4 regions of the Kitasatospora sp. NBC_01539 genome follow, and region 4 is predicted to be linked to each of the others. Evidence: riboswitches for the same ligand, from Rfam matches in the RefSeq annotation. Region 4 holds a riboswitch; each other region holds the start of a gene.
What was found. Region 4 has a riboswitch for cyclic di-AMP ahead of OG335_RS27005 (NlpC/P60 family protein). Riboswitches for the same ligand answer to the same signal wherever they lie in the genome.
Positions count from the first base shown of each region.

Region 1: linked by a shared signal. The riboswitch ahead of OG335_RS07415 (transglycosylase family protein) and the one ahead of OG335_RS27005 (NlpC/P60 family protein) in region 4 are both predicted to bind cyclic di-AMP.
Region 2: linked by a shared signal. The riboswitch ahead of OG335_RS17810 (M23 family metallopeptidase) and the one ahead of OG335_RS27005 (NlpC/P60 family protein) in region 4 are both predicted to bind cyclic di-AMP.
Region 3: linked by a shared signal. The riboswitch ahead of OG335_RS24860 (peptidoglycan DD-metalloendopeptidase family protein) and the one ahead of OG335_RS27005 (NlpC/P60 family protein) in region 4 are both predicted to bind cyclic di-AMP.

Region 1 covers NZ_CP109390.1:1,753,871-1,760,826, reverse strand. Annotated here, with positions in the region: gene OG335_RS07420 (glycoside hydrolase family 6 protein) at 1-350, opposite strand, end outside; gene OG335_RS07415 (transglycosylase family protein) at 849-1,907, opposite strand; cyclic di-AMP (ydaO/yuaA leader) riboswitch at 1,909-2,064, opposite strand; gene OG335_RS07410 (MFS transporter) at 2,695-4,167, opposite strand; gene OG335_RS07405 (LysR family transcriptional regulator) at 4,265-5,173, shown strand; gene OG335_RS07400 (glutamate synthase subunit beta) at 5,245-6,753, opposite strand.
Region 2 covers NZ_CP109390.1:4,163,209-4,170,164, forward strand. Annotated here, with positions in the region: gene OG335_RS17790 (hypothetical protein) at 1-409, shown strand, start outside; gene OG335_RS17795 (hypothetical protein) at 469-1,158, opposite strand; gene OG335_RS17800 (sensor domain-containing protein) at 1,250-1,969, opposite strand; gene OG335_RS17805 (hypothetical protein) at 2,339-3,229, shown strand; gene OG335_RS17810 (M23 family metallopeptidase) at 3,240-4,022, opposite strand; cyclic di-AMP (ydaO/yuaA leader) riboswitch at 4,034-4,194, opposite strand; gene OG335_RS17815 (YiaA/YiaB family inner membrane protein) at 4,418-4,708, shown strand; gene OG335_RS17820 (4-oxalocrotonate tautomerase family protein) at 4,737-4,967, opposite strand; gene OG335_RS17825 (hypothetical protein) at 5,147-5,317, shown strand; gene OG335_RS17830 (PaaI family thioesterase) at 5,513-5,938, shown strand; gene OG335_RS17835 (hypothetical protein) at 6,109-6,324, shown strand; gene OG335_RS17840 (ATP-binding protein) at 6,536-6,956, shown strand, end outside.
Region 3 covers NZ_CP109390.1:5,745,307-5,752,262, forward strand. Annotated here, with positions in the region: gene OG335_RS24845 (PP2C family protein-serine/threonine phosphatase) at 1-101, shown strand, start outside; gene OG335_RS24850 (hypothetical protein) at 574-732, shown strand; gene OG335_RS24855 (DUF6348 family protein) at 772-1,557, opposite strand; cyclic di-AMP (ydaO/yuaA leader) riboswitch at 1,951-2,144, shown strand; gene OG335_RS24860 (peptidoglycan DD-metalloendopeptidase family protein) at 2,150-3,112, shown strand; gene OG335_RS24865 (hypothetical protein) at 3,388-3,654, shown strand; tRNA gene OG335_RS24870 (tRNA-Gly) at 4,104-4,177, opposite strand; tRNA gene OG335_RS24875 (tRNA-Pro) at 4,343-4,416, shown strand; gene tig (trigger factor) at 4,673-6,055, shown strand; gene OG335_RS24885 (ATP-dependent Clp protease proteolytic subunit) at 6,270-6,896, shown strand; gene OG335_RS24890 (ATP-dependent Clp protease proteolytic subunit) at 6,949-6,956, shown strand, end outside.
Region 4 covers NZ_CP109390.1:6,226,350-6,233,305, forward strand. Annotated here, with positions in the region: gene OG335_RS26985 (rhomboid family intramembrane serine protease) at 1-448, opposite strand, end outside; gene OG335_RS26990 (hypothetical protein) at 599-883, shown strand; gene OG335_RS26995 (NYN domain-containing protein) at 1,132-2,493, shown strand; gene OG335_RS27000 (NlpC/P60 family protein) at 2,684-3,709, shown strand; cyclic di-AMP (ydaO/yuaA leader) riboswitch at 4,068-4,252, shown strand; gene OG335_RS27005 (NlpC/P60 family protein) at 4,263-5,330, shown strand; gene OG335_RS27010 (NlpC/P60 family protein) at 5,578-6,645, shown strand; gene OG335_RS27015 (hypothetical protein) at 6,756-6,956, shown strand, end outside.

The DNA of each region.
Region 1 (6,956 bases), 4.5 Mb from region 4:
TTGTAGGCGACGGCGACCGGCACCTGGTGCTGCCGCGCGGCGCGGCTCTGCAGGTCGGCCATCGCGGAGGTGGTCTCCTGCGGGGTGGCCGTGCCGTTGAACCACTGCGCCACCGGGTACGAGGCCATCTTCGCCATGGCGAGGGCGTTCGTGTAGTCGCCGGCCTTCAGGTCGGTGACGGCCTGGTGGGCGGCCTTGCTGTCGAGGTCGACGTAGAACGAGGCGCCGGGGGCGGGCGCGCGGCCGGGGCCCTGGGCCGGAGCGGCGGACGCGGTGGCGGGCAGACAGCAGACCGCGGCGGTGGCGACGGCGGCGCTCGCGGCCGCGATACGACGGCTGGGGCGTGTCACAGGGGCTCCTCGGGGTGGGCGGGCGGTGGCTGCGGGTGCATGGGCGTCGGGTCCGGCGACAGGGCGTTATGTGGGAGCGCTCCCATTCAGTCCTGTTCGTCCGGGTCGTGCCGAGCTTCTCCGGTGGGGTGGAGCGCGGCCTGCTGAGCGTGAATCCCGCAGAAGATGCGGTGGATGGTGATGCGAAGGCAGTTGTAGTCGGAGCCTTCTGAGCCGTCAAGGCTTCGCGCAGGATGAGCCATCAATTGCGGGAGCGCTCCCGCATGCTGGATGCGGGAGCGGATGCGGACCGCTTCGCCCGGGGTGCTTCGGGGTCCGTCGGGGCGACCGGAGGCGGACTCGGTAGACACCGCGCGTGCGGGCACCGGCAGGACCCGACCCGCGGGCCCGCCGACCCGCCCGGCCCGTCGACCCCGCCGGTCCGCCGCACGCGCGCCGAGGCCGTCGGCACTCCGGGGGTCCGGGGTGCCGACGGCCTCGTGGGTCGTCGGGCGGGGCTCAGCCGATCGTGAGCACCTGGCCGGGCTTGATGAGGTCGGGGTCCTCGCCGATGGTGGTCGAGTTGCCGCTGTACACGTTCTTCCAGCCGCCGAGCCGGTGGTCGGCGGAGATGGCGGAGAGCGTGTCGCCCGGCGCCACCGTGTAGGTGTCCGGTTCGGCGGCCGGCGGAGCCTCCGTCACCGTCGTGGCGGGTGCGCCCGGGTCGGCCGACTCCGCGGTGCCGGACGGATCGGTGCCGGTGGCCGGCGCGGTCCCGTCGGTGGTGGGCAGGCCGGTCGTGGGCGCCCCCGTGGTCGGGGCGTCCGTGGTCGGCGTGGGGGTGGTGGGCGCGGTGCCGGTGCCCGGCAGGGTGCCGGTGCCGTCCGTCGGGGCGGGCGCAGTGGTGACCGGTGCGGTCGGCGTGCCGGCGTCCGTGCCGGGCAGCACGGTGCCGGGGGTGGCGGTGGTCGGGGCCGAGGGGCTCGCCGTGACGGCGGTGTACGACTCGTAGACCGCCTGGCTGGTGGTCCAGTACCAGGCGCCGTCCACCTGGTACCAGTAGATGCCGTTGGCGTCGCGGCCCTGCATGCCGGGGAACACCGGGGCGGCGCTCCGGCTGCGGCCCGTCGCCGTCGTGCTGGCGGTCGGGGCGGGGGTCGCCGGGGCGGTGGCGGTGGGCTCGGCGGCCTCGGGCCGGCCCTCTCCGGTGAGCCCCGCGGTGGTGGCGCAGCTGCCCCAGGTGCGGGCGCCGCGGTCGGCGAGCACGCGCTCGGCGACCGCGATCTGCTCGTCCTTGGTGGCGTGGTCGGGGGAGGCGCCGTAGGAGCTGCCGCCGTAGGCGACCCAGGTGTCGAGGTCGAGCTGGAGGCCGCCGTAGGAGCCGTTGCCGGTGGCCCGGCTCCAGTCGCCGGCGCTGGCGCACTGGGCGACGGCGTCCCAGGTGGTGACGGGGGCCGCGTGGGCGCTGGTGGCGGCCAGGAGCGGTATGGCAAGGCCGGCGCCGGCCACACCGGCGGCCGAAACGGCACGCTCGGTCTGGGTGGGGCGGCGGTGACGGCCGGAGCCGATGAAACCCATCGAGTTCCCTCTCCGCACGCCTGCGAGGTGAGCTGTCGGGTTCGGACCGGGAGGTGGCCCGGCCGCGCGGACGCGGCTTCACCCCAAGCCGTCGGGGACGGCGACGAATCGTGGGTCCCCCGTCCCTGCCCAGGTTCTGGTTCGACGACCCGGTGGGCGCGGTGGGCAGGGTTCGGCGTGCCGCGCTTCGGGCGCCCGTGCTGTGGCGGGCTGATCGGAGATTAGAGGGATCGTCACCTCGATAACAAGCCAGCATCCCGACCATCACACAATCATCACGAGTGCTGTCCCGTCACGGTGCCGCATTTCGGCCGGACGGCCCGGGATCAGGAGCGGCGGGACCGCGGGCGTGAACGGCCGCACCACAGGTGAGGTGGTGTCGGGCGGGCCGCGGCAGGCGGATCGGGCGCCGCCGGAGGCCGGGCGGCGGTGCCTCCCGGGGCGCGCGCGGTATGCGTGGGGATTGTGCAGGGCGCCGCGGCGGGAAATGCGCCGATTGCCCTCCCAATTCCCGCGGAATTCACCGCCGGGAATTCCCGCGTCACCCGTCCGGAGCGCGTGTCCGCATTCACGTCGGGGCCGGTCCGGGTGCGCCGGGGCCTGCGGCCGGGGGCTCATCACCACACGAACGAAAGTCCGGTCCGGTGCCGCGCCGACGGTGGGGCGGCCGGTGCCGGTCGCGGCGCACGACCGGTTCGTGACGGAACGGTTCGTCCGCACCCGAGCGCTCGGGCGCGGCCGACCGGGGGCGTCGCGGACCGCCGGCCCGTCCCCGCCCCGCAGGAGGTCAGGCGCCCGTCCGGGCCCCGCCGTCCGTGCGGCCGCGCAGGCCGTGCGCGACCGCCACGGCCGCCAGCAGCACCGGTACGGCGACCACCCGCAGGCCCGCGGCCGTCGCGGACGCGAACTCCGCCGCCCCGGATCCGCCGTGGACCCCTGCGGGGCCGAGCCGGGCGGTGAGCACCGTGCCCACCACCGCGACGCCCAGGGCCGCACCGAACTCCCGGGCCGCGGTGTTCAGCCCCGCCCCCAGCCCGGCCTGCGGCGGCGGCAGCTCCGACACCACCGCGTGGGTCAGCCCGGGTGCGCAGAGGCCCAGGCCGGCGGAGAGCACCAACAGCCAGACGGCGTACAGCGGATACGGGGTGGCCGGTCCGGCGGTCGACATGCCGAGCAGCCCGGCGCCGATCAGCGCCAGCCCGCCCGCGGCGACGAACCGCACGCCGTGCCGGGCCTGCAGCCGGACGGCGAGCAGGGGCACCAGCGCCATGCCGACCGTGAGCGGCACGATCGCGAAGCCCGTCCGGGCCGGCGAGTAGCCCTTGACGTACTGCAGGAACTGCGCGTTGACGAAGAACAGCGCGAACAGGCCGAAGAAGGACGCGGCGGTGCCGAGCGCCGCCGCCCGCAGCCTGCGCGAGGCGAACAGCCGCGGGTCGACCAGGGGGCGGCGTGCGGTCAGGGCGTACCGGGTGAAGGCGGCCAGCAGGGCCGCGCCCGCCGCGAAGCCCGCGAGCACGTGTGCCGAGGCCCAGCCCCGCGACGGGCCCTCCACGATGCCGTACAGCAGGGCGCCCGTGCCCGCGGTGAGCAGCAACGAGCCGAGCGGGTCGGGGGCGGCGGGGTGCCGGGGGAGCCGGGGGACGGTGCGCAGCACGGCGGCGGCCAGCACGGCCGCGAGCGGTGCCATCGCCCAGAACAGCGCCTCCCACGGCAGGTACTGCGCGACCAGGCCGCCGCCGGCGTTGCCGGCGAGGCCGCCGAGCCCGACGGCGAGGGTCCAGGAGGCGAGGGCCTTCACGCGGCGCTCGGGGCCTGCGAGTTCGGTGAGTACCGACATGGTCGCGGGCATGATCAGCGCCGCGCCCGCGCCGGAGACCGCGCGTCCGGCGACGAGCGCCGCCACCGAGCCGAGCGGTCCGGCGGTGGCGCTCAGACAGGCGCCGCCCGCGAACAGGGCGAGTCCGGCGAGCAGGGCGGGCCGCCGCCCGTAGCGGTCGCCGCAGGCGCCGGCCGGGATCAGCAGGCCGGCGAAGACGAGGACGTACGCGTCGACCGTCCACAGCAGGCCGGTGGCGGACGGATGCAGGGCGGACGCGGCGAGCCGGGGGAGCATCAGGTTGATCGCGGCGACCATGCTCTGCGCGACCAGCACGCAGGCGCACATCGTGAGCAGGGTCGGCCGGTGCAGCGCGGCACGGCCTGGCGGGGGAGGGGCGGTGGCGGGGGCGCGCGGGGCGGACCGGCCGGAAGCGGGCATGGACAAGGAGCTCCTCCGGGAGCGGGCGGGTGTGGGTTCCCGTTCACCGTAGGGCGGGTTGTGGGATTGTCTCCAGTGCAAGTTTCGCAAGAGAGGAATGCGTCCCGTGCAATCCGGAATGGACCTGAACCTGCTGGCCGCGCTCGACGTGCTCGTCGAGGAGTCGAGCGTCTCCGGGGCCGCGGCCCGGCTCCACCTCTCCGAGCCGGCGATGAGCCGCACCCTGGGACGGATCCGCCGGGCCCTCGGGGACCCGGTGCTCGTCCGGGCGGGCCGCGGCATGGTGCCCACACCGCACGCGCTGGCGATCCACGCGGAGGTCCGGGCGGTCGTCGAACGCGCCCGCGGCCTGTTCACCGCGGCCGGGCGGGTCGACCTGCGCACGCTCGACCGCACCTTCACGGTGCTCGCCCACGAGGCCTTCGCCGCCGCGCACGGCGCCGCACTGTTCGCCCGCACCGCGGCGGAGGCACCGGGGGTGCGGCTGCGTTTCCTCGGCGAGAGCCACCTGGACGCACCGAGCCTGCGCGACGGGGTCGCCGACCTGGAGGTCGGGGTGATCGACACCACCGCGCCCGAGGTCCACGTCGAACCGCTCCACGAGGACACCATGCTGGGCGTCGTCCGGCCCGGGCACCCGCTGCTCGACGGCCCGGTCACCCCCGCCGCCTTCGCCGCGGCCCGGCACGTCGGCGTCTCCCGGCGCGGCCGGCTGACCGGCCCGATCGACGCCGCGCTCGCCGAACTCGGCCTCGCCCGGACGACGGTGGGCACCCTCGCGTCGTACCCGGCGGCGCTGTTCGTGCTGCGCTCGACCGACCTGGTCGGCCTGGTCCCCGCCCGCAGCCGGGGCCTCGCCGACGGGCTCGGCCTGGTGACCTTCGAGATCCCGCTCGACCTGCCCGCGCTGCGGTTCGGCCTGGCCTGGCACCCGCGGCACGACGCCGACCCGGCCCACGCGTGGCTGCGCGCCTGTGTCCGCGAGCGGCTGTCGGAGACGCCCTGACGGCTGCGGCGTCTCCTGCGGCGGACCGGACGGGCGGGCGCGCCGCCGCGAGCGAGCGAGCGACCGGGCGGTCAGGTCGGCAGCGGCGGCAGGTCCTCGGCGGTGATCGCGCGGTCCTCCGGGCAGATCGGGGCGGGGAGTTCGTCCCGGCCGGTCAGGTAGCGGTCGACCGCGGCGGCCGCCGCTCGGCCCTCGGCGATGGCCCACACCACGAGCGACTGCCCGCGGCCGGCGTCCCCGGCGACGAAGACGCCCTCGGGGCCGGCCGCGAAGCGGTGGTCCCGGGCGAGGTTGCCGCGGGCGTCCAGGCCGATGCCCAACTGCCCGGCCAGGCCGGAGCCGTGGTCGGTGCCCGTGAAACCGAGGGCGAGCAGCACGAGGTCGGCCGCGAGCACCTGTTCGGTGCCGGGCACCGGTGCCCGGCTGCCGGGGGCCGCCTCGGCGAAGCGGACGGCGCGGACCCGCCCGGCCGGGTCGGTGTCGAAGCGGACGGTGGCGGCGGCGTACGCGCGGATGTCGTGCTCGTCCGGACGCGGGGGCCAGAGCTCGCCGGCCTCCTCGTGGGAGGTGGTCTCGTGGCGGACCTTCGCGTGGACGGGCCAGGGCTGGGTGAGCGGGCGGGCCGCCGGAGGCTGCGGATTGATGTCCAACTGCCTGACGTCCAGGGCCTCCTGCCGTACGGCGGTGCCGACGCAGTCCGCAGCGGTGTCGCCGCCGCCGATGACGACCACGTGCCGTCCGCGGGCGTCGACCGGCGAGACGGGCAGGTCGCCGGCCACCACCCGGTTGGCCAGCGGGAGATACTCCATGGCTTGGTGCACGCCTGCGGACTCCCTTCCGGGCACCGGGAGTTCACGCCAGGAGGTGGCTCCGACAGCGAGCACCAGCGCGTCGCAGCGGGCCCGCAGCGTGTCCGCGGGGAGGTCCGTGCCCACGGCCACGCCGGTACGGAACTCCGTTCCTTCCGAGCGGAGTTGGTCGACCCGACGGTCGAGCCGGTGCTTCTCCAGGCGGAAGTCGGGAATGCCGTAACGCAGCAGCCCGCCGACCCGGTCGGCGCGTTCGTACACCGTCACGGCGTGCCCGGCGCGGGTGAGCTGCTGGGCGGCGGCGAGCCCGGCCGGTCCGGAGCCGACCACGGCCACCGTGCGGCCGGTGGTGCGGGCCGGCGGCCGGGGCGGCTCCAGCCCGTGCTCCCAGGCGTGGTCGGCGATGGCGAGTTCGATGTTCTTGATGGTCACCGCGTCGGCGTTGATGGCCAGCACGCAGGCGCTCTCGCAGGGTGCGGGGCAGAGCCGGCCGGTGAACTCCGGGAAGTTGTTGGTGGCGGAGAGCCGTTCCACCGCGTCACGCCAGTCGTCGGCGGAGACCAGGCGGTTCCACTCCGGGATGAGGTTGCCCAGCGGGCAGGCCTGGTGGCAGAACGGCAGCCCGCAGTCCATGCAGCGGGAGGCCTGGCCGCCGATGATGGGCAGCAGCGCCCGCGGCCGGTAGACCTCGTCCCAGTCGTGCACCCGGGCCGCGACGGCCCGCCGCTCGCGGAGGAGGCGCGGTGTCCTCAGGAACGCGGGGTCGGCCATCGTCGGCCTCCGGCGGTGCGGTCCGGCTGGTGACGGGGGGAGCGGCGACGGTGGGCAGCCGGGAAGGCGTGCGCGCGGGGCCGTGTGGCCACCGTACGCCTGCCCCCGCCGCTGCGACAACGGTGACCGCCGCGGGTCACGGCCCCGCCGTCGAAGGCCCGCGGCGGGCCCGCCGCCGGGCCCGCACCGACGTGGGGCCGTCC
Region 2 (6,956 bases), 2.1 Mb from region 4:
GGCCCTCGCCCTGATCCAGGGCAAGCCGGACCCCGAGAACGTCGACCTGGTGGTGTCGGCGATCGACCGGCACCTGTCGCCGTTCGAGCTGCTGCAGGCGCTGATGGCCGCGCGGGCGATGGCGGCGCAGTCGTCGCTCTCCGCCGAGCAGCGGGCGGCGCTGCGGGCGGCGGTCGCCTACAAGGTCCGCAACACCCGGAACGTGCCGCCGTACTCGCGCCGGAAGTCGGTCGCGGACGAGATCCTGCGGGTGCTGCCGGCCGCGGCCGCGGAAACCGCCGAGCCCGTCGGGCCCGTCGAGCCCAAGGCCGGACCTGCCGGACCTCAGGCCGCCGGGACGGCGGAGACGCCCACCGGGCCGGTCGTCCCGGCCCAGGTGCAGGCGCCGGACACCACCACCACGTCCTGAGGTCCGGGGCCGCACCGGTCCCCCGTCACGACAGCGCCCCCGTCACGACAGCGCCCTCGTCACGGGCGGCGGAGGCCCGCCCGGCTGCGTACGGCCCGCAGGCGGAGGATCCGCCGGGGGCGCCCTGCCGCCCGGTGCACCTCGATCTCGCTGGCCACGCCGTGCCGTCCGAGTTCGGCCCGCAGGGCGTCCAGCTGCGGGCAGCGGCGGCCTGCGCCGTCGTGCAGCGGGTGCACCCGCACCTCGCCGGCCGGGTCGGTGACCCGGACGAGTTCCAGCAGGGCGTCGAGCCGGCCCTCCGCGGTGAAGTGCTCCGGGTGCGCGAAGAGCAGGTACGAGCTGAGCGTGAGGGCGAACACCCCGTCGGCGAACGGCAGCTGCGGCAGGGCGGCGGCGACGTACCGCTCCGGGTGGGCGGTGCGGTCGGCGGCGAAGAGCGCCCGGGCCCGGTCCCAGCTGCGCAGGTACTTCTCGGGGCGCAGCTGCGGGCGGGCCGGGTAGAGCCGCGGGCTGGTGCGCATCGCCTCGGCCATGACGTCGCGGCCGGTGCGGGCGAGGGCCAGCAGGTCGGACGGCGGCAGCGCGTAGAGGGGGTCGGCGGCGACGACCTCGCAGCCCAGGGCGCGGGCCTCGGCGGCGAGCGCGGCGGCGCCGCCCGGGCAGTCCAGCACGGGGCCGGGCAGGCTGCGCAGGGCGGCGCGGGTGAGACCGAAGAAGCCGCAGTACTCGTCGAGGGGTCTGGACGTCACCAGCACGGCGGGCTCCCTCGGCGGGCGGCGGGGGTACCGGCCCATCGGACCACGGGCCGCGGGGGTGCGCATCCGCGGCCCGGCCCGGGGTTCAGCGGGCGGCGAGGAGGCCGCGGGCGGCGGCCCGCTGCACCGCGGTCAGTCCGCGGACCAGCACCGGGGTGAGCAGGACCAGCAGCAGTCCCACGGCGGAGAGGGCCGCGATCTGGGCGGGCGAGGTGACGTAGTACCGGTGGTGGCCGCTGCCGTCGGTGAAGTCGTAGAGCTGGTAGCCCGGCCAGTCGGTGTAGCGGGCGAAGACCCAGTGGTAGAGCGGGTAGAGGGCGACCACCCAGCCGGTGACCAGGAAGGTCAGGGTGACGACGAAGGTGAGCACCGCCCACGGGAACATGAGCACGTGGTGCAGGGCGGCGCGCCAGCCGGCGCCGTCCGCGAGGCGGGCGGTGATCCCGCCCCACACCCCCGGCCGGGTCGGCCGGACGGGCTCCGGAGCGGCGAGCGGGGTGCCCAGCAGGACGCGGACGCGGTGGAGCTCGAAGGCGCCGAGGCCGCGCGCGACGATCGTCAGCAGGGCGAGGAGCGGCAGCCCGGTGACGGTGGGCAGCAGGCCGGTGCCGACGGAGAAGAGCGTCACCGTGAGGACGAACCCGGCGATCGCGAGCGGCAGCGAGCTGAGCGCGAAGCCGATCTCACGGTAGGTGGCGGCGGAGAACGGTGCCCGCAGGAAGCCGGGCCGGCGCGGGGTGCCCGTCGGGTCGGCGGCGTGGACGGGCACGGGCCGGGCTGCGGCCGGCAGTGGCTGGGCGGTCATGGCGGGGTCCCCTCGGTGGTGTCGCGGTGTGACGACGTCCACGGTGCCGGAACGGGCGGCGGGGGGTAATCCGGCCTGCTGCCGGGTCCGGGGTGGGGCTCTCCCTACCCCCGTGCTGCGGACGGCCGCACCCGCTCGTCCCCCACCCGTCCCCTAAGACCGACCGGCGGTCTCCGGGTCGCCGAACACCGGGTGGAGGGCGGCGACGTCGTCCGGGGCGGGGGCGGAACCCGCGGACGGCGAGGCGGGGGCCCTCCGGGTGCACCGTGCGGACAGGGGCCGAGGTCATGGCGGCCGACCCTGCCCCGAGGGCGGCCGACAGGGCGGCCGGGCCGCGCGGCACGGGGCGCACCGGCTACCGTACGGGGCGTGGACGACGAAGACCTGCAGCTCATCCCCCGTACCCGCACCGAGGAGCTGCTCGCCTGGGCGGAGGCCGAGGGCCTGCCCCCGGTGCCGGAGGAGGCCGTACGGGCGGTGCTGACGCTGCTCGAACTGGGCGGCGCGCCGCTGCACGACGGCTGGCCCGAGCTGGGGTCGGCGGTGGTGGAGCAGTTGCTGCACGAGCGGCTCCACCTGTACGTGCAGCCCTGGGCGGAGCCGGAGGCGTACGGGGCGGCGGTGCGGCTGCTGATCGACCGTCAGCGGGCGGCGCGGCGGCTCAACGCGAAGCGGTGGGAGCGCCTGCACGCGGAGGCGGAGTGGCAGGGCGAGCTGCTGGGCACGCTGCTGCGCCGGCCGCAGCTGCTCACCTGGCCGCGGCTGTACACCCTGCTGCTGCAGGCCGACGGGGTGGAGACCGGCGACATCGACGCGGTGCGGGACTGGCTGGACGCGTTCCGCGCGCTGGAGCCGGAGGAGCGCGTCGCGGCGTACGCGGCACTGGTGGACGCCGGCACGCTGGACGCCATGGAGGACGCGGACGGCGGGCTCGGCTGGGGGCCGGCGCACCTGCTGGCGATCGGCATGGCCACGGACGGCGCGCGGCGGCTGCTGGAGTACGGGCTGATGCGGCGCAGCTACCGCAATCTGGCCGGGCTGACCGCGCTGGGCGAGCCGATGCCGCACGAGCTGTCGGGCGGGTTCGAGGAGTTCGAGCAGGTGGCGGAGGACGGCGCGCTGTGGCTGTGCGGCGACTGGACGCTGCCGGGCCTGCCGGAGTTGCTGCTGTGGGAGTACCCGGACCTGGCGCCGGAGCCGGGCACGGCCGAGCTGCAGGCCTATGCGGACGCCGCCCGGGACGAGCCGGGCGGCGTCTAGGCGGGGGCCGTTACGGCTGGACGCCGTGCGAGCGGAGCCAGCCGAGCGGGTCGATCGGTGCGCCGCCGCCGGGCCGTACCTCCAGGTGGAGCCTGGCGGTGGTGACGGTGCCGGTGGCGCCGACCGCGCCGAGGACGGCGCCGCGCTGGGCCTGGCCGCCGGTGGCGGCAAGGCGGGAGAGGTGGCAGTACCAGATCTCGGTGCCGTCGGGCAGGGTCTGGACGACGCGGTAGCCGTACGAGCCGGCCCAGCCGGCGGAGGTGACGGTGCCGGCCGCGACGGCGGTGACCGGGGTGCCTGCGGGCGCCTCGAAGTCGAGGCCGGTGTACAGGTGGGCCCAGGTGCTGGACTGGCCGTACGAGGTGCCGAGGGTGTAGCCGGTGGTGGGCAGCGCGAGCGCGGCGTCGTCGACGGCGGCCTGGGCGGCGCGGCGGGCCTCGGCCTCCTGTGCGGCGGCGAGCCGGGCGGCCTCGTCGGCGGCGGTGCGACGGGTGTCGGCCTGCTGCTGGATGCGGGCGGCGAGGGCGAGACCGGGGTCGGCGGCGGGGTCGGCGTCGGCCGCCTCGTCGGGCGCGGACACGGCGGGTTCGGCCGCGGCGGCGGGGCCTGCGGCGGCGGCGGTCAGGCCGGCGGCGCCGAAGGTGGCGGCCATGGTGGCCGTGACGCCGAACAGCGGGCTTGCACCCCTGGTCTGACGGGGCATCCGGTGGCGGGCCTGGTCGGCCTGCTCACGCGGGTGGTCGAGGAGCTGGGTGGCTGCGGCGGTGGGCTCCGCCGAGTGCGTCGACGCCACGGAGGCGCACTCCTTTCCTTCCCTCTCGCCGACCGGGTTAGCTGACGGGTTCGGAGCAGGAAGGTCTCCTACGGCTGGGCCTGGGCCCGGCCGATTCACCCCACGGAAAGTGGTTCCCCGGCTCCCGGGCCCACCGATGAAGGCAGACCGCGGGATTGAGCGACACGCGCACGGTGCCGAGTCGGTACGGCGTTGCCGACCGCGCTGCGTTATCAAACGTTAATGCTATGCCTGCCTTGATTCCAAGCGCCTGAGCCGGTTGATTCGTTCGGTCTACGCGAGGAATGGGCGATTTACGATGGTTTGTCGGAGAGGCGGTCACGGAGGGTGAACGAGCTGCGAAGCTGAGTACCCGTACTCATGCCGGTCGGACCCGCCTCCGGGACGCTGCCGTCATGAGCGCACCGATCCAGTCCCGCACCACGGCCGCCTACTACGCGCAGGCCGTCCTCTCGTTCGCCCTCGCGACGGCCGCCCTCGCGATCGGGATCGCCTACCTGCCGGTCGACGCGTGGATGCGCGCCTTCCTGGCCGTCGCCCTGCTGTACGTGATCACCTCGGCGTTCACGCTGGCGAAGGTCGTCCGCGACCGCCAGGACGCCGGCGCGATCACCTCCCGGGTCGACCAGGCCCGGCTCGACCGGCTGCTGGCCGAGCACGACCCGTTCAAGGTCGACGGCATCTGAGCCGGCGGGCACCCCGCCGGGCCGGCGCTCAGCCGGTGGCGCCGGTGGCTCCGCCGGGGCCGGCGGCCGCCCGGGCCCGGGCGGCGAGGGTCTCGCCGCCGATCGCCCAGTTCTCGGCGGGCACCTCCTCGATGGCCACCCAGACCTTGTCCGGGGCCAGGCCGGTGGCCCGGGCGTAGGCCTCGGTGAGGGCGCGGGCGATCTCGGCGCGCTGCTCCTCGGTGCGGCCGGCCAGCTGCTTGACGGTGATGAAGGGCACGGGGCCTCCCGGTTCGGTGGTGCGGCCGGTGCCGCCCGGTGGGCGGCGGACCACCGGCCGGGCGCACGGTACCGCAGGGCCCGCCGGAACCCCGCGGACGGGCCGCCCGGACACCCGCGCGGGCCGGGCCGTGACCCCCTGCCGTGCCGCGCGTTGTGCAGGGTATGAAGAAGCGCAGCATGCTCGCCTTTGCCTCCCTCGCCGTCGGCGTCGTCGCCTCGCTGACCGCACCCAGCGCCCACGCGGACGGGCAGCAGCACCGCATCGGCGACGCCAGGGCCGTGACCGGCAGCGAACTGCCCGACAGCGGCGCCGACGACCGGGCGGACGGCGACGCCGACCTCGTCTGACCCCCTCCCGCGGGCGCCCACGCCCGCCCCGGGGCCCGCACGGCCCCCACAGCACCGAGGCCCGCGCCGCCGCGCGGGCCTCGGTGCTTTCCGGCGTCCGGGGCGCCCTGCCGGCCGGGGCGAGGGTTGACGCCGGGCCGGTCGCCGACGGAGGGTGCAGGGAGCCCCGCCCGCACCGCGCACCTGGACCGCCGCATGGAAACGCTCACCGACCGACTCCGCAGCAACCTCACCGGTCAGCCGCTGCTGGCGACCCTCGGCGTCGAGATCGTCGAGCTGGCCCGCGGCCGGGTGGTGCTCGACCTGCCCGTCCGCCCCGAGGTGACCCAGCAGAACGGATTCGTCCACGCGGGCGCGATCTCCACCCTGGCGGACGCCGCGGCGGGCGCGGCCGCGCTCTCCCTGATGCCCGAGGGCAAGGACGTGCTGAGCGTCGAGTTCAAGCTCAACCTGCTCAGTCCCGGTGTCGGCGAGCGGCTGCGGGCGACCGGCACCGTCGTGCGCAGCGGACGGACCATCACCGTCGTGGGGGCCGAGATACGGTCGGTCACCGCCGGGGTTCCGGGCAAGGAGGTCGCGCTGCTGCAGGGCACGATGATCGCGGTCGACTCCGCTCCGTGACGGCGGGCCGGACGATCCGGGCGATCGGTACCGATTCGGGTGGGTTCCGAGACCGTCCCGTCTCCGAAACGCGACAAGAATTGCAGTCCTGCGGGGTAGGTGTCGCAGGGACGACACGAGCGCGGTCCGCCTCCGGCGGCATCCGGCAGGAACACGAAGGACGTGGAGAGATGACGCAGACGGCCCGGACGGCTCCACCCGCCACCGGATTCATCCCGGGACAGCGCCCGCCGACCGAGCCTCCGTCCGCCGGGTCCGGGGCGGTCCGGGCCGACGGTGTCGGCGCGACGCTCCGCCGGGCCTTCGCGGTGGCCCGCGGGCTGCGCGGGCTGCGGCCGGTGGCGGCGCGGTCTCCGGAGCCGTACGGCGAGGTCGACGGCCAGTGAGGGCGGCCCGCGGCCGGTGACCTCCGGGCGGACCGGCGGGTTCCGGTGCAGGTGGGAGGGGTCGTCCGGCTCCGGGACGGGGTGGTTGACCCGGCGTCGGAGTGACGGTCCGCCACCTGTCGGACAGGGTCCGTTGACGCGTGCAGCTCACCAATCCTGCGATCTGTTCACACTCTCGTAGGATCATCCTCTTAGAATTCGCCGCGTGACGATGACTCAGTGGTGCGCGGCGGCAGCCGTTGTCCTCGCCGTCCTCGCGGCGCTCACCGCCGCGCGCTACCGGGCCGTCGGGCTCACACTGCGCCGACGCCAGGCGCAGCAGCAGGACGAACTCGAAACCCTGCGCGGACAGCTGGCGTCCGAACTCGCCCGCAGCAGCGCCGAGCACGCCGCCGCCCGGCAGGAACAGGACGTCACCGCCGCCACCCAGCGCGCCTTCCTCAGCGTGGCGCGCCGCATCCTCGTCATGGCCCACGACCAGCAGGCCGGCCTCGACGAGATGGAACGCACCCACGACGACCCGGCCCTGCTCGAAGGCCTCCTCAAGGCCGACCACGCCGCCGCCCAGCAGGCCCGCCTCGCCCAGACCCTCGCGGTGCTCTGCGGCGCCCGCGCCGGACGCAACTGGCCCG
Region 3 (6,956 bases), 480 kb from region 4:
TGGTGGTGAAGGGCTTCCGCGGTGCGGCCGGCCGGCTCATCGAGACGGTCGCCAAGGACGTCAACGACGACCGCGCCGTGCTGCTGGTGTGGCGGCAGTAGCGCCTGTCAACCCCTGGGAGGTGATCTTCGGCCATTCTGGCGGAGCCTCCCCCGGATGGATCACACCGCCCGGGCCTGCCCGTAGGCCGATTCGGCGTGTTCATCCGACCCCCGCGGACGGTTCGTCAGAAGGCTTCCGCTATCGTCTCGGTCGGCGGAAATTCGTCTCACATGGCAGGATCCGGGCCCCGTGCTTCCGGCAAGTCCTTTACGCAGGCAGCACGAACGACCACACTGAGTCCGGGTGGGCTGGTCGAAGCTCGGGGGATGGGGGGCGGCACGTGCGGCAGGCAACAGGCGGTCGGGTCCCGCAGGGCACCTCCATGGCGACGGGATCGGCCGACTCGTGCCAGGGACGGTCGGCGCAGGCCGCGGTCCGGCTTCGACACGGGGTTCCAGCAAGAACCCCCGCCACAGATTGAGGAAGTGAGTCCGGGTGGCCTTCTCCGTCTCCGCGTTGTTCCTGTTCGGCGTGATCGTCGTGATCTTCATCCGCAACAAGCAGCTGAAGACCAGTCACGCGATCCTCGCAGCACTCTTCGGCTTCATGGTGAGCCAGTCCACGGCGGCCAAGCCGATCCAGGACTTCCTCAGCCAGCTCGCGAAGACGATCTCCTCCGTGGCCAGCTGACCGCAGCGCCGACCCGGCCGCCGCTTCCGCGCGGCCAGGTCAGCGCCCCGGCCTCGCCTGCCGCCAGCGCGCGAGCAGGCCGCGCCGCAGCACCCCCGGGCCGCCCTGTGTCGCCCCGGGGGCCGGAGCCGAACCGGCGGGCACCGCCTGCGCCTCCTGCTCGTCGGGGACCAGCAGGACGAACAGCCGTGCCCAGCACAGGCGTTCGCCGCGCGGCCAGCCGAGGGCGCGCAGCGCGGCCGAGGCCGGGTCCGACACGGCGCCGTCGACCCGCACCTCGGCGACCTCCTCACCGGCCCGGCCGCCGAGGAACACCTTCACCCCGGTGACCCCGGTCGGCGACAGCCCCGGGCGCAGGGCGTCCGCCAGCGCGGGCAGCAGCCGGTTGTCGGCCAGCCACTCCGCCAGCCGGTCGCTCCCGAAACCGAACACCGCCGCCGGGCCCTGCACCGCGTGCCACCCGGGCAGCTCCACGGGCCGCACGTGGTCGCCGTGCTCGCCGCGGCGCTCCTGCATCTCCACCACGGCGGCCGCGGTGGTCGTCGCCCACATGCGCACGGCGCTGTCGAGCTTCTCCTCCTCCGTGCGGCCGCGCCCGGCGGTGCAGTCCCAGATCACCGGACCGTCCGCCTGCCCCAGCCGCAGGACGAAGCCCAGGTCGACGTGGCCGGCGGAGCCGTCCTCGCCCGGGTGCTCGCGGACCGCCACCGCCGTCGTGCCGGGCCCGCGCAGCACGCGGCCGTCCACCGTGAACCGCTGCCCGTACCGGGCCATCTCCCGGATCACGCTGCGCTGGACCGTCTCCAGCCTGGCCTGCGCCCGCAAGAGGGCTCCTCGCTCGAAAAGGGGTCGAACATCGCTCGCGAGCGAGGCTATCGGCCGGGCGCCCGCCCGGTGACACCGGTCCGCGGGCGCGGTTGCCCTGACGTCCGGTGAACCCGGAAAAGGGCCTCCGGGAGGCTCTCGTGACCAGGGTCACCGGGCCGTGCATGATCCGTGCCCCGCCGCGACCGGCCGGCCACGCGGGGTGCGGAATCTCCCGCGCGGACATGATCCGGATACGCACGGTCACTGCGGCGACTGCGCTACGCCCACCTCGCCCCGGCGGAGAGTGACCGCCCGGAGGGCCCCTGACGGCCCCTCGGAGGGGGCGGCTTGCCAGCGGAGCGGTCCATAGGTTTTTCTCATGGTCTGCCCGGCCACCGACCGGGCGGGCCACCGGGCGGAACGCCGAGTCCTGCCGCTGCCCGGGGTCACGCACCATCTGTGCACGGCAGGAGCGGGGGACCCAAGGTAAGTGCCGCGTCCGGTAGTTCCGGGACGGCTTGGGGTGAAGTCGCGTCATTTTCCGCGACCGGGCGATCTCCCCGCCCGAACCCGACAGCTCACCTCGTAGGCGTAGGAGAGGAACAACTCCATGTCCGTTCTGGGCACCCGTCTGTCCCGCGTCGCCGTCGCCACCGGTGTGGCCGCCGCTGCGATCGCCATCCCCGTCACCGCTGCCAGCGCCCACAGCGCCGGCACCCCGGCCGCGGCCCCCGTCGCCGCCGTTCAGGCCGCGGCCCCGGCCGCCGCTCCGGCGCAGGCCGCCTCGTACCAGGTCGTCCACGGCGACACCCTGTCCAAGATCGCCGGTGCGCAGCACGTCGACGGCGGCTGGAAGAAGCTGTACGACGACAACCGCCAGGTCATCGGCGGCAACCCGAACCTCATCCTCCCGGGCCAGAAGCTCTCCGTCTCCGGTCAGGCCGCCGCGGCCGCGCCGCAGGCCGAGACCAAGAAGGCCGACTCGGCTGCGGCCTCCCGCTCCGAGCACCGCGCCCCGGTCGCGAGCACCCCGAAGCCGGCTGCCCCGACCACCGAGGCCGCCAAGCCCGCCGCGCCCAAGACCGAGGCCGCGAAGCCCGCCGCGCCCAAGACCGAGGCCGCGAAGCCCGCCGCCCCGACCACCGAGGCCAAGGCGCCCGCCGCCGCCTCGGGTTACGTCGCGCCGGTCTCCTCCGGCCTCGGCACCCCGTACCACAAGGCCGGTTCCAACTGGTCCAGCGGCTACCACACCGGCGTCGACTTCGCGGTCAGCACCGGCACCTCGATCCACGCCATCGCGGCGGGCACCGTCGTCGAGGCCGGCTGGGGCGGCGCCTACGGCAACAACGTCGTCATCAAGCACGCCGACGGCAAGTACTCCCAGTACGCGCACTTCTCGGCGCTGAAGGTCTCGGTCGGCCAGACCGTCACCGCCGGCCAGGTCATCGGCCTCTCCGGTGCCACCGGCAACGTGACCGGCCCGCACCTGCACTTCGAGGTCCGCACCACCCCGTCGTACGGCTCGGACATCGACCCGGTGGCGTACCTCGCCGCCCACGGCGTCCGCGTCTGACGCACCCCGCGCCACCCGAAGGCCCGGCCGGAGATCCACGGATCCCCGGCCGGGCCTCGGCCTTTCCCGTCCGCCTTTCCCGTCCGCCTTTCCCGCGCCGGCTCCTCCCGCGCCGGCTCCTCCCGCGCCGGCTCCTCCGCGCGGCCTCCTCCCGCGTCGGGGCGTGCGGCGTCAACACGCCACCGACCGGCCGAACGTCCCCGGAGCCGCGTCCCCTTCCTTCTACTGTCGCAGCCACGACAAACCCCGTCGTGGAACGTGGAAGGGAACCCCTCATGACCCGAGCACTCCGCCGCGCCGCCGTTCTCCTGGCCGTCACCGGAGCCGTCTGCCTGCCGGCCGCGTCCGCGGTCGCCGACAGCGACGACTTCAACCCGACGATCGTGATCGGCAACCACAACCAGCTCGCGGGCGACGACATCTTCAACGCCGGCCAGGACAACACCGTGGGTTCCAACGACGGCGGCTCCGACTCCGCCCGCGCGGGCATGCTCGACACCGACGTGTACGCCTCCCGCGTGGTCCGTCACTACCTGGGCTGACCTCGGCCGCGGCACGGCAACGGCCCCGGGCCGGCGGTTCACCCGCCGGCCCGGGGCCGTCTCCGTCGGGCCGTCTCCGTCGGGCCGTCTCCGTCGGGCCGTCTCCGTCGGGCCGTCTCCGTCGGGCCGTCTCCGTCGGGCCGTCTCCGTCGGGCCGTGCCCGGCGGGTCCGGCCGGGTCCGGGGAGCGTCACCCGTCCCGGGGACGGGTGACGGGAACCGGCGGCAGACCGTGTGACCGCGCGTACGCCGGGGGTGCAACGGCGTCCCCGCCCGCCGGTGCGGCCTCCCGCGCGCCCCGGTGCTCCTGGGAGAAGGAGAGGAGCCGGGGCGGGACCGCGGCCGGTCCGACCTGGCGCTGGCACGGACCGGCCGCGCCGCCCTGACGGGCCCTCGAACGACGACGGCCCCAGCTCCGCGATCATGTCGCTGAGCTGGGGCCGGGACGGATGGAGCGGGCGACGAGAATCGAACTCGCGTGGCCAGTTTGGAAGACTGGGGCTCTACCATTGAGCTACGCCCGCACACGTGCGTTGACGGCACGTCGCCCCGGGGCCGGGGTCGGCCGCGAGGACGTTGGCCAGCCTACCTGGTCGGGTCGGCGAAATGCACACCGCTTTCGCCCGGGCGGGCTCCGATATTTGCGCGGAGGGGCCCCGGACCGGCGTGTACTCTTCCTCTCGGCACTACGGGGTGTGGCGCAGTTTGGTAGCGCGTCCGCTTTGGGAGCGGAAGGCCGTCGGTTCGAATCCGGCCACCCCGACAGTTTCGGCAGGGTCTCGTCAGGCGGGCGGGGCCCTGTTGCTTTCGTGGTACCGGTAGGATGGACCGCTGGCGGTGGTGCCTGTGGCGATTACACGGACCGCGACCGCCCGAGGGCGAGGAGTCACGCTCACCGTCCACCCCCCGTACGGGAGATGCAGCCCCAACCGCCCATCGCCCGTCTCGCCCGATCGGCCTTCCGGCCGACGACCTCGGGCGGAGACAACCTGACCGCAAGCCCAATAGGAGACCTAACCGTGAAGAGCGCCGTCGAGACTCTGAACCCGACCCGGGTTCGACTCACCGTCGAGGTGCCCTTCGAGGAGCTCAAGCCCAGCCTCGACGCGGCGTACAAGAAGATCAACCAGCAGGTCTCGGTCCCGGGCTTCCGCAAGGGCAAGATTCCGGCTCGTGTCATCGACCAGCGCTTCGGCCGTGCCGCCGTGCTGGAGGAGGCGGTGAACGACGCCCTGCCGCGCTTCTACACGCAGGCCGTCGACGAGATCAAGATCGACGTCCTCGGCCAGCCCGACATCACGGACATCGAGGGTGTCGAGCGGATCGCCGACGGTGGTGACCTCAAGTTCACCGCCGAGGTCGACGTCCGCCCCGAGATCACGCTGCCGGACTTCTCGGAGATCTCCGTCACCGTCGACGCCATCGAGGTGTCGGACGAGGACGTCGCCAAGTCGCTGGAGCAGCTCCGCGAGCGCTTCTCCTCCGTCAAGGACGTCGAGCGCGCCGCCGCCGAGGGCGACGTCGTAGTCGTCGACCTGGAGGCCAAGGTCGACGGTGAGGTGCCGGAGGACGGCACCGCCACCGGCGTGAGCTACGAGATCGGCTCCGGCCGCCTGCTGGACGGCATCGACGAGGCCGTCGTCGGCCTGTCGGCCGGCGAGTCCAAGACCTTCACCACCGAGCTCAAGGGTGGCACCGAGGCCGGCAAGGAGTCGGAGGTCACCGTCACCGTGACCGCCGTCCAGGAGAAGGAGCTCCCCGAGCTGGACGACGAGTTCGCCCAGCTGGCGAGCGAGTTCGACACGCTGGAGGAGCTGAAGGCCGACTCCACCAAGCGCCTGGAGCGCATGAAGGAGTTCGACCAGGCCACCCAGGCCCAGGAGAAGGTCCTCGACGAGCTGCTGACCCGGGTGGAGATGGAGTACCCGGAGAAGCTCCTCAAGGACGAGGTCGAGACCCGCAAGCACAACCTGGAGCACCACCAGCTGGAGCCGATGGGCCTGACCATCGAGGCCTACCTGGCCACCCAGGACAAGTCCGTCGAGGACTACGAGCAGGAGACCGCGGACCAGGCGAAGAAGGGCATCAAGACCCAGTTCGTCCTGGACGAGATCGTGGCCAAGCAGGAGCTCAACGTCTCCCAGGAGGAGCTGACCGAGCACCTCATCCGCCGTGCCGCCGGCTCGGGTCTCACCCCGGACCAGTTCGCGCAGCAGATCGTCCAGGGCGGTCAGGTTCCGCTGCTGGTCGGCGAGGTCGCCCGTGGCAAGGCGCTGGCGCTGGTCGTCGAGGCCGCCAAGGTGACCGACAGCAACGGTGAGGCCGTCTCCTTCGAGGACGACGAGGACGAGACCGAGGCGTCCGACGCCGTCGAGACCGTCGAGGTCGCGGACGAGGCCTGATCCTCCCCGCGCCGATCCCGCCGATCGGCCTCCAGTGGCCCGGACACCGCACGGTGTCCGGGCCGCTGCCGTATTCCCGCGTGCACCCTGCGCTCACAGCGAACAGTTCTGCGTGGGGGATTCTGCGGCCCGGCCTGCGCGTTAGGGTCGATGGACAGCGACACACACGCAGATCGACTGAGCAGGTGGCTAAGTGACGTTCCCGCAGATGCAGATGGATGGCCTGACGGCGCCCCGCGCCGCCGCCGGTGACGTGCTCGGCGGCCTGGGCGACCAGGTCTACAACCGGCTGCTCAACGAGCGCATCATCTTCCTCGGCCAGCAGGTCGACGACGACATCGCCAACAAGATCACCGCGCAGCTCCTCCTCCTGGCCGCAGACCCGGAGAAGGACATCTTCCTGTACATCAACTCGCCGGGCGGCTCCATCACGGCCGGCATGGCGATCTACGACACCATGCAGTACATCAAGAACGACGTGGTCACCATCGCGATGGGCATGGCGGCCTCCATGGGCCAGTTCCTGCTGACCGCGGGTGCCAAGGGCAAGCGCTTCTCGCTGCCCAACGCCAACATCCTGATGCACCAGCCCTCGGCCGGCCTCGGCGGCTCGGCCTCCGACATCCGGATCCAGGCGGAGCAGCTGCTCCGCACCAAGAAGCGGATGTCCGAGCTGATCGCGCACCACAGCGGTCAGACCTTCGATCGGGTCACCGCGGACTCGGACCGCGACCGGTGGTTCACCCCGGAGGAGGCCAAGGCGTACGGCCTCATCGACGAGATCATGCACAGTGCCGCGGACGTCCCGGGCGGCGGCGGCACCGGCGGCGGAGCGTCCTGACCGCTCCCGGCACAGACCCCCAGACCGTACGCTTCGGAGGACCCAACACCCCATGAACAC
Region 4 (6,956 bases):
TGCCCAGGTAGAAGAGGAGGAAGCGGGCCCGGCCGAGCCGCTGCTCCACGCCGGGGCCGAAGACGTACAGGAACAGCACGTTGCCGACCAGGTGTAGCCAGCCCGCGTGCACGAAGAGCGAGGTGAGCACGGACAGCACCGGGATCTTGCCCGGGTCCGGGGCCGGCGTGCAGCCCTTCACGACCGGCGGCAGCGCGGCGAGCCGTCCGGCGTCCGGCGGTGCGTGGCCGAGGAGTTCCGCCGGCACCGCACCCCAGCGCTGTTCGAAGCGCTGCTCCGCGCACACCCGGGCGTCGCCGGTGCCGTACCCCGGGTTGAGGCCGAAGCTCGGGCCGGCCAGCAGGACGAGCGTGCCGACCGCGATCAGCGCGTAGGTGACGTGCGGGGTACGGGCCGGGGCCGGGGTCGCGGCGCCCGCCCGCCCACGCACGGGGGCGGGGACGGCCATGACAGCGAGCATTCCTCCCCGGCCGCCGCCCGACACCAGGCGCTGCTGCACGCGGGTGACCCGTACCGGTGCGCGGACCGGTGACGGCCGTCGGGCCTGCACGCAATAGGCTTGGCCGACCGGACCAGGGACCACCCGAGAGGACCGCCGATGACCATCGCCGCCCCCACTGCCGAGACCCGCTGGCGCTGCACCCTGTGCGGCAACCTGACCCGCTTCGACGTGACCCGCTCGGCCCGGGTGGTGGAGTACCTGCACTTCGACCTGAGCGGCGAGTCGAAGGTGGAGGAGACCGAGGTCCTCAGCGAGACGCTGGAGTCGGTGCGCTGCCGCTGGTGCAACGCCGTCGACCAGGTCGAGCTGGTCGCCCGCCCGGGTGCCGAGGCCGAGGCCGCGGCCCAGGCGGAGTCCGGCAAGGGCGAGCCGCAGGCCTGAGCCGGCGACGGCACGGCGCACCCCGGCGGAGCACGCGCACCGCCGGGGCGTGTGGCGCGGTACCCGTCGGGGCACGGTAGACGGGACAATTGCACAGAGCGGTGCAGGGGCACGGCGCGGTGCATTCGAGGGCGGCGGGCGGCAGAAGGCCGCGAAAGCCGGGGAGCAGGATCGGAGCCAGGGACGTGGTGGACGCAGCGAGCGGGCCGTCCGAGCCGCAGGGGCAGCAGCCCGCTGCGGACGGAGGCCTGCCGGACGCGCCCGGGGCCGGGCCGGTGGACGGGGCCGACGGCACGCCGTCCGAGCAGCTGGACCGCCCGCTGCCCGAGGGCGTGCGGCGCCGCGTGGTCGGCATCGCCGCCGACGCGCTGGGAGCGATCCCGGCCGCCGACCTGCCGTCGGGCCTGCGCCCCTACGCGAAGTTCACGCCCGCCCGCCGGGCGAAGTACGCGGCGACCGCGCTGGCGGCGGCGCTGGACGCCGAACCGTTCTTCCGGGTGCGCATAGCCGAACGCCTGCGCCTCGGCCAGCCGGAGCTCGCCAGGGCGCTGGAGGCCGGGACGGTGCCCGCCGCCGCCGACCCGATGGACGTCGCCGCCGCCGCCTACCTGCTGCGCCCCGCGGGCTGGAGCCGACTCGTCGCCGACGCCGGTGACGAGGCCGAGCGGGCCGACGCCGAGGGCGCGGCCGCCGAGGCGGCCCGGATCGTGGAGAAGCTGCAGGGCGAGCTGGCCGAGGTCCGGGCGGCGGCGCGCGCCGACCTGGAGCGCCACCGCGCGGAGTCGGAGGGCGTGCGCCGGGAGGCCGAGTCGCTGCGCAAGCGCGTCCGCTCCCTGGAGAGCGACACCCGGCGGGCCCAGGCGGAGACCCGCAAGGTGCAGGCCGAGCTGGACGGCGCCCGGACGGCGGCCGCGGCGGAGCGCAGCGCCGCGGACGGCGAGGCCCGGCGGCTGCGGCACCGCATCACCGAGCTGGAGACCGCCTCGGAGGCGGGCCGCCGCTCGGCGCGGGAGGGCCGCAGCGTGGAGGACATGCGGCTGCGGCTGCTGCTCGACACGGTGCTGCAGTCGGCGCAGGGCCTGCAGCGGGAGCTGGCGCTGCCGGTGGCCCAGCTGCGGCCGGCCGACCTGGTGGAGGCGGTGGAGCCGTCCTCGGCGAACCCGCACGACGTGGCCCGCCGGGGTCTGGCCGAGGACGACCCGGCGCTGCTCGACCAACTGCTGGCGATTCCTCAGGTGCACCTGGTGGTGGACGGCTACAACGTCACGAAGACCGGCTACCCCGCACTGCCGCTGGAGCAGCAGCGGCTGCGGCTGCTGGGCGGGCTGGCCATGCTGGCGCAGCGCACCCATGCCGAGGTGACCTGCGTGTTCGACGGGCAGGACCTCGACGTGCCGGTGATCATGGCGCCGCCGCGGGGGGTCCGGGTGCGCTTCAGCCGTACCGGGGAGACCGCGGACGAACTGATCCGGCGGATGGTGCGGGCCGAGCCGGAGGGACGGCCGCTGGTGGTGGTCTCCACGGACCGCGAGGTCGCGGAGGGCGTGCGCAAGGCGGGAGCCCGCCCCGTGGCGTCGATTCTGCTGCTCAACCGGCTCGCCCGGCCCTGACGGAGCGTCGGCCCAGGTCGGAGCGGTGGTGGCGAGGTTGTGTCGGGCTGGTGAAATCCCGGTCGGGGGGCCGGGTTCGCACGGGAGGGGAGTGGCGCCGGAGGCGGATCTTCACTAGGGTCTGGCGTCAAACCTATTTTCCGGACCTCACTCGATCGAGTGAGTCCAGCAGGAAGAAGGAGCTAGTCCCTTGGCCTCCCACCGCCGTCCCAAGCAGCCGAGCCGCGCGCGGGTCTCCGTGCTCACCGCTGCAGCCGCGACCGCGGTCGCCCTCTCCGCCCAGGCGAGCGCCCACGCCGCCCCGGCAAAGCCCACCAAGGACGAGGTCAAGGTCCAGGTCGACAAGCTCCTCGAGGAGCAGGAGCAGGCGTCCGAGACGTACAACGGCGCCAAGGAGCGGGGCGAGCAGCTCCGCAAGCAGGCCGACCAGCTGCAGGACCAGATCGCCCGCGGTCAGCAGCAGCTGACCGATGTCGCGTCCGGGCTGTCCGCGGTCGCAGGCGACCAGTACCGCACCGGCGGTGTCGACCCGACCGTGGCGCTCATGCTCTCGTCGGACCCCGACAACTACCTCGACAAGGCGTCGAGCAACGAGCAGGCCACCGACACCCAGGCCTCCACGCTCAAGAGCCTGAAGGAGCAGCAGCGCCGGCTCGACCAGCAGAAGCAGGAGGCCGCGGCCATCCTCGCCGAGCTGGACCGCTCCACCCAGACGCTGAACGAGGCCAAGGCCGAGGTCCAGAAGAAGCTCGCCGAGTCGCAGCGCCTGCTCAGCTCGCTGACCGCCGCCGAGCGCGCCGCCCTCACGGGCCGCGCCTCCCGCGGCGGCGACCGCGTCGACATCGGCAACCTGCCGCCGGCTTCCGGCTACGCGGCCACGGCCGTGGCCGCCGCCCTCAGCAAGCGCGGTGTGCCGTACGTCTGGGGCGCCACCGGCCCGAACTCCTTCGACTGCTCCGGCCTGATGGTGTGGGCGTACGCGAAGGCGGGCGTCTCGCTGCCGCGCACCTCGCAGTCGCAGGCGAGCGTGGGCGTCAACGTCGGCACCAACATCGCCAACGCGCAGCCCGGCGACCTGATCATCTACCACTCGGACGCGCACCACGTGGCGATGTACATCGGCAACGGCCTGATGGTGCACGCCCCGCACACCGGTGACGTGGTGAAGGTGGCGTCGGCGACCGTCATGCCGATCAAGACCATCCGCCGGGTCTGACCCCGCGGTAGCAGATCGGACATATGCCTCATCCGCGGCGTTTCTGATGCCGCGTGACACGCCCGGGCGGGTCGGGATCATCCTGTGATCTCCACCACGTCCGGGCGTTCGGTTTTCTGCTCATCGGATGAGAAACCATCAGCTGACCATGGAAATCCGTTCAACACCGGTCGTATTCACCGACGGGAATGGTCGTCGACCCGAGATTTTTCCGACAAGGATTTGAACGGATCACGGATTGGTTACTAGGGTCATCCCACGGACCACCGCGGAGTCGATCACCCAGCCCGGGTGACGGCGGTGGTCGCCGCCGAATCCGCGACGCAGCTGGGCAGTGCGAACTGCCTACGGGGAGGCCCCTGAGGGGGCGCTGTCGAACGGAGCCGGGGAACCACGTTCCCCCGGGGTGAATCGGCGTCAGGTCGGCCGCGCCGGCCGGCCCGCGGGAGTCCGCGGGCCGCAGGGGCGGGCGGTGAGGCGTCGTAGGGCAGCTTCCGGCCCGAACCCGTCAGCTCACCCGGTAGGCGGTGTGAGGAAGAAGGAGTCCGCCTTCGTGGCGTCCCATCGTCGTCCCAAGCCCGTCGGCCGCACGCGTGCCTCGATCCTGACGGCCGCCGCCGCCACCGCGGTCGCGCTCTCCTCCCAGGCCGGTGCCCACGCCGACCCCGCGCCGACCAAGGACCAGGTCAAGACCCAGGTCGACCAGCTCAACGAGCAGGCCGAGGTCGCCAGCGAGCAGTACAACGCGGCGGCCGAGAAGCAGCAGACCCTGCAGAAGCAGGTCACCCAGCTGCAGGACCAGGTCGCCCGTCAGCAGGCCCAGGTGAGCGGGGTGCAGGGCCGCCTCGCCGAGGTCGCCGCCCAGCAGTACCGCGACGGCGGCATCTCGCCCACCGTGCAGATGATGCTCTCCAGCGACCCCGACCAGTTCCTGAGCCAGGCCGGGTCGGTCAGCCGGATGAACGCCACCCAGGCCGACACCCTGAAGTCCTTCAAGACCGAGCAGGCCAAGCTCGACGGCCAGAAGGCCGAGGCCGAGCACAAGCTCGCCGACCTCGACAGCACCACCCGCTCGCTCAGGACGAAGAAGGAGGAGATCCAGGGCAAGCTGGCCAAGGCCGCCGCCCTGCTCAACTCCCTCACCCAGAAGGAGCACGAGGAGCTCGCCGCCGCCGAGGCCAAGGCCGCCTCCGCCGCGAAGGCCAGCGCCGACCGCGCCTCCCGCGACACCGCGCGGCCGGACCTCGGCACCGTCGACCTGCCGGCCGGCTCCCACGCCGCCGTCGCCGTCGCCGCGGCCAAGAGCAAGCTCGGCGTGGCGTACGTCTACGGCGCCGCCGGGCCCGCCAACTTCGACTGCTCCGGCCTCATGCAGTGGGCCTACCGTCAGGCGGGTGTCTCCATCCCGCGCACCTCGCAGTCGCAGGCGGGCGCCGGCACCAACATCGGCACCAACATCGCCAACGCCAAGCCCGGCGACCTGATCGTCTACTTCGGCGACCGGCACCACGTCGGCATGTACGTGGGCGGCGGCCAGATCATCCACGCCCCGCACACCGGCGCCAACGTGCGGTACGCCTCCGCCACCGTGATGCCCATCTCGGCCATCGTGCGGATCTGACGCGCACGCAGCACCCCGCCCGGGCCCGGTCCCTCCGTCGACGGAGGGACCGGGCCCGCGGCCGTCCGGGAGGGACGTCGGGGTCCGCGGCCGAGCTGATGTCCGATAAGGGGTCAAATATTCGGCGATGGAGGGGTTTGGACTAGATCGGTCCGACTCGCTAACGTCTGCCCCCGGACGTCCGCGAGGACGGCCGCCCGACCCGGGCGGCGGCGGCGTCCCGCCGCAGGAACGGAGCCACCGCCGCATGCCCGCGCACCGCCGCCCCCAACTGCCCGGCGCCCACGGCCTCGCCCGGGCCCTGGTGCTCACGGCCGCGGCCACCACCGCCCTCGGCGTCACCGTCGGCGGCAGCGCGTACGGCGCACCCGAGGCCCCCGCGGACCCGTCCGCGCACACCGCCGACGTCAAGACCCGGGTCGAGCTGCTGTACGACGAGGCCGAGCGCGCCAGCGAGCAGGCCAACGCCGCCCTCGACCAGCAGAAGCGCCTCCAGGCCGAGGCCTCGGCCCTCCAGGCGCAGGTCGCCAGGGGGCAGGACGAGCTCAACCGCCTCGGCGTCGACCTCGCGACGGCCGCCGCCGCGCAGTACCGGGACGGCGGCATCGACCCGGCCGTCCGGCTGATGCTGGAATCCGACCCCGACGGCTACCTGACCCGCGCCCGCGCCCTCGACCAGGCCAACACCCGGCAGAACGACACCCTCCGCCACGTGCTCGACCGCCAGCGCCGGCTCGACCAGCGCCGGACCGAGGCCACCGGCAAGCTCGCCGAGCTGGAGGACGTCCGCCGCTCCCTCGCCGACAGCAAGGAGCGCATCCGGCAGCGCCTCGGCGACGCCCAGCGCCTCCTCGGCGGCCTCACCGCCGGTGAGCGGAGCCGGCTCGTCGCCGACGACGCCCGCGACGCGGCCCGCCGGGCCGGCCGCGGCGCCGACCGCATCGACCTCGGCGACCAGCCCCCCTCCTCCGATCGGGCCGCGGCCGCCCTGGCCGCCGCGGTCTCCCGGATCGGCTCCCCGTACGTCTACGGATCGACCGGGCCCGGCACCTTCGACTGCTCCGGTCTGATGTACTGGAGCTGGCGGCAGGCCGGAGTGAGCCTGCCGCGCACCTCGCAGGCACAGGCGTACGCGGGGCGGCGAGTGAGCCTCTCCGAGGCACGACCTGGAGACCTGGTGATCTTCTACAAGGACATGCACCACGTCGGTATGTACGCCGGCGGCGGGGTCGTCGTGCACGCCCCCTACCCCGGTGCCCGGGTCCGCTACGAGAGCGTCAAGGCCATGCCCGTCAGCGGGGTGGTGCGGGTCTGAGCGGCGCCTACCGGCACCCCGGCCCGGCCGGCGGGGACGCCGAACCCCTGGTCACCGACCTGCCCCGACGCTTCGGGGCGGGCCGGTCCGTGCTGGCCGGCGGCGGCCGCGTGCCGCGCCGCACCGCCCTGCTGCTGGCCCTCGGCGGGCTGGCCCAGCTCTCCGCACCCACCGTCCCCTCCGCCGCCGCCCGCCGCACGGCCCTCGCGCCCGGTCAGCCCGGCGCGCCGGTGCCGGGGGTGCCCCCGCGCGTCACCGACCTGCTCGCCGCCCGCGCCCGGGCCCTGCTGCGGGCCGACCGCACGGCCCTG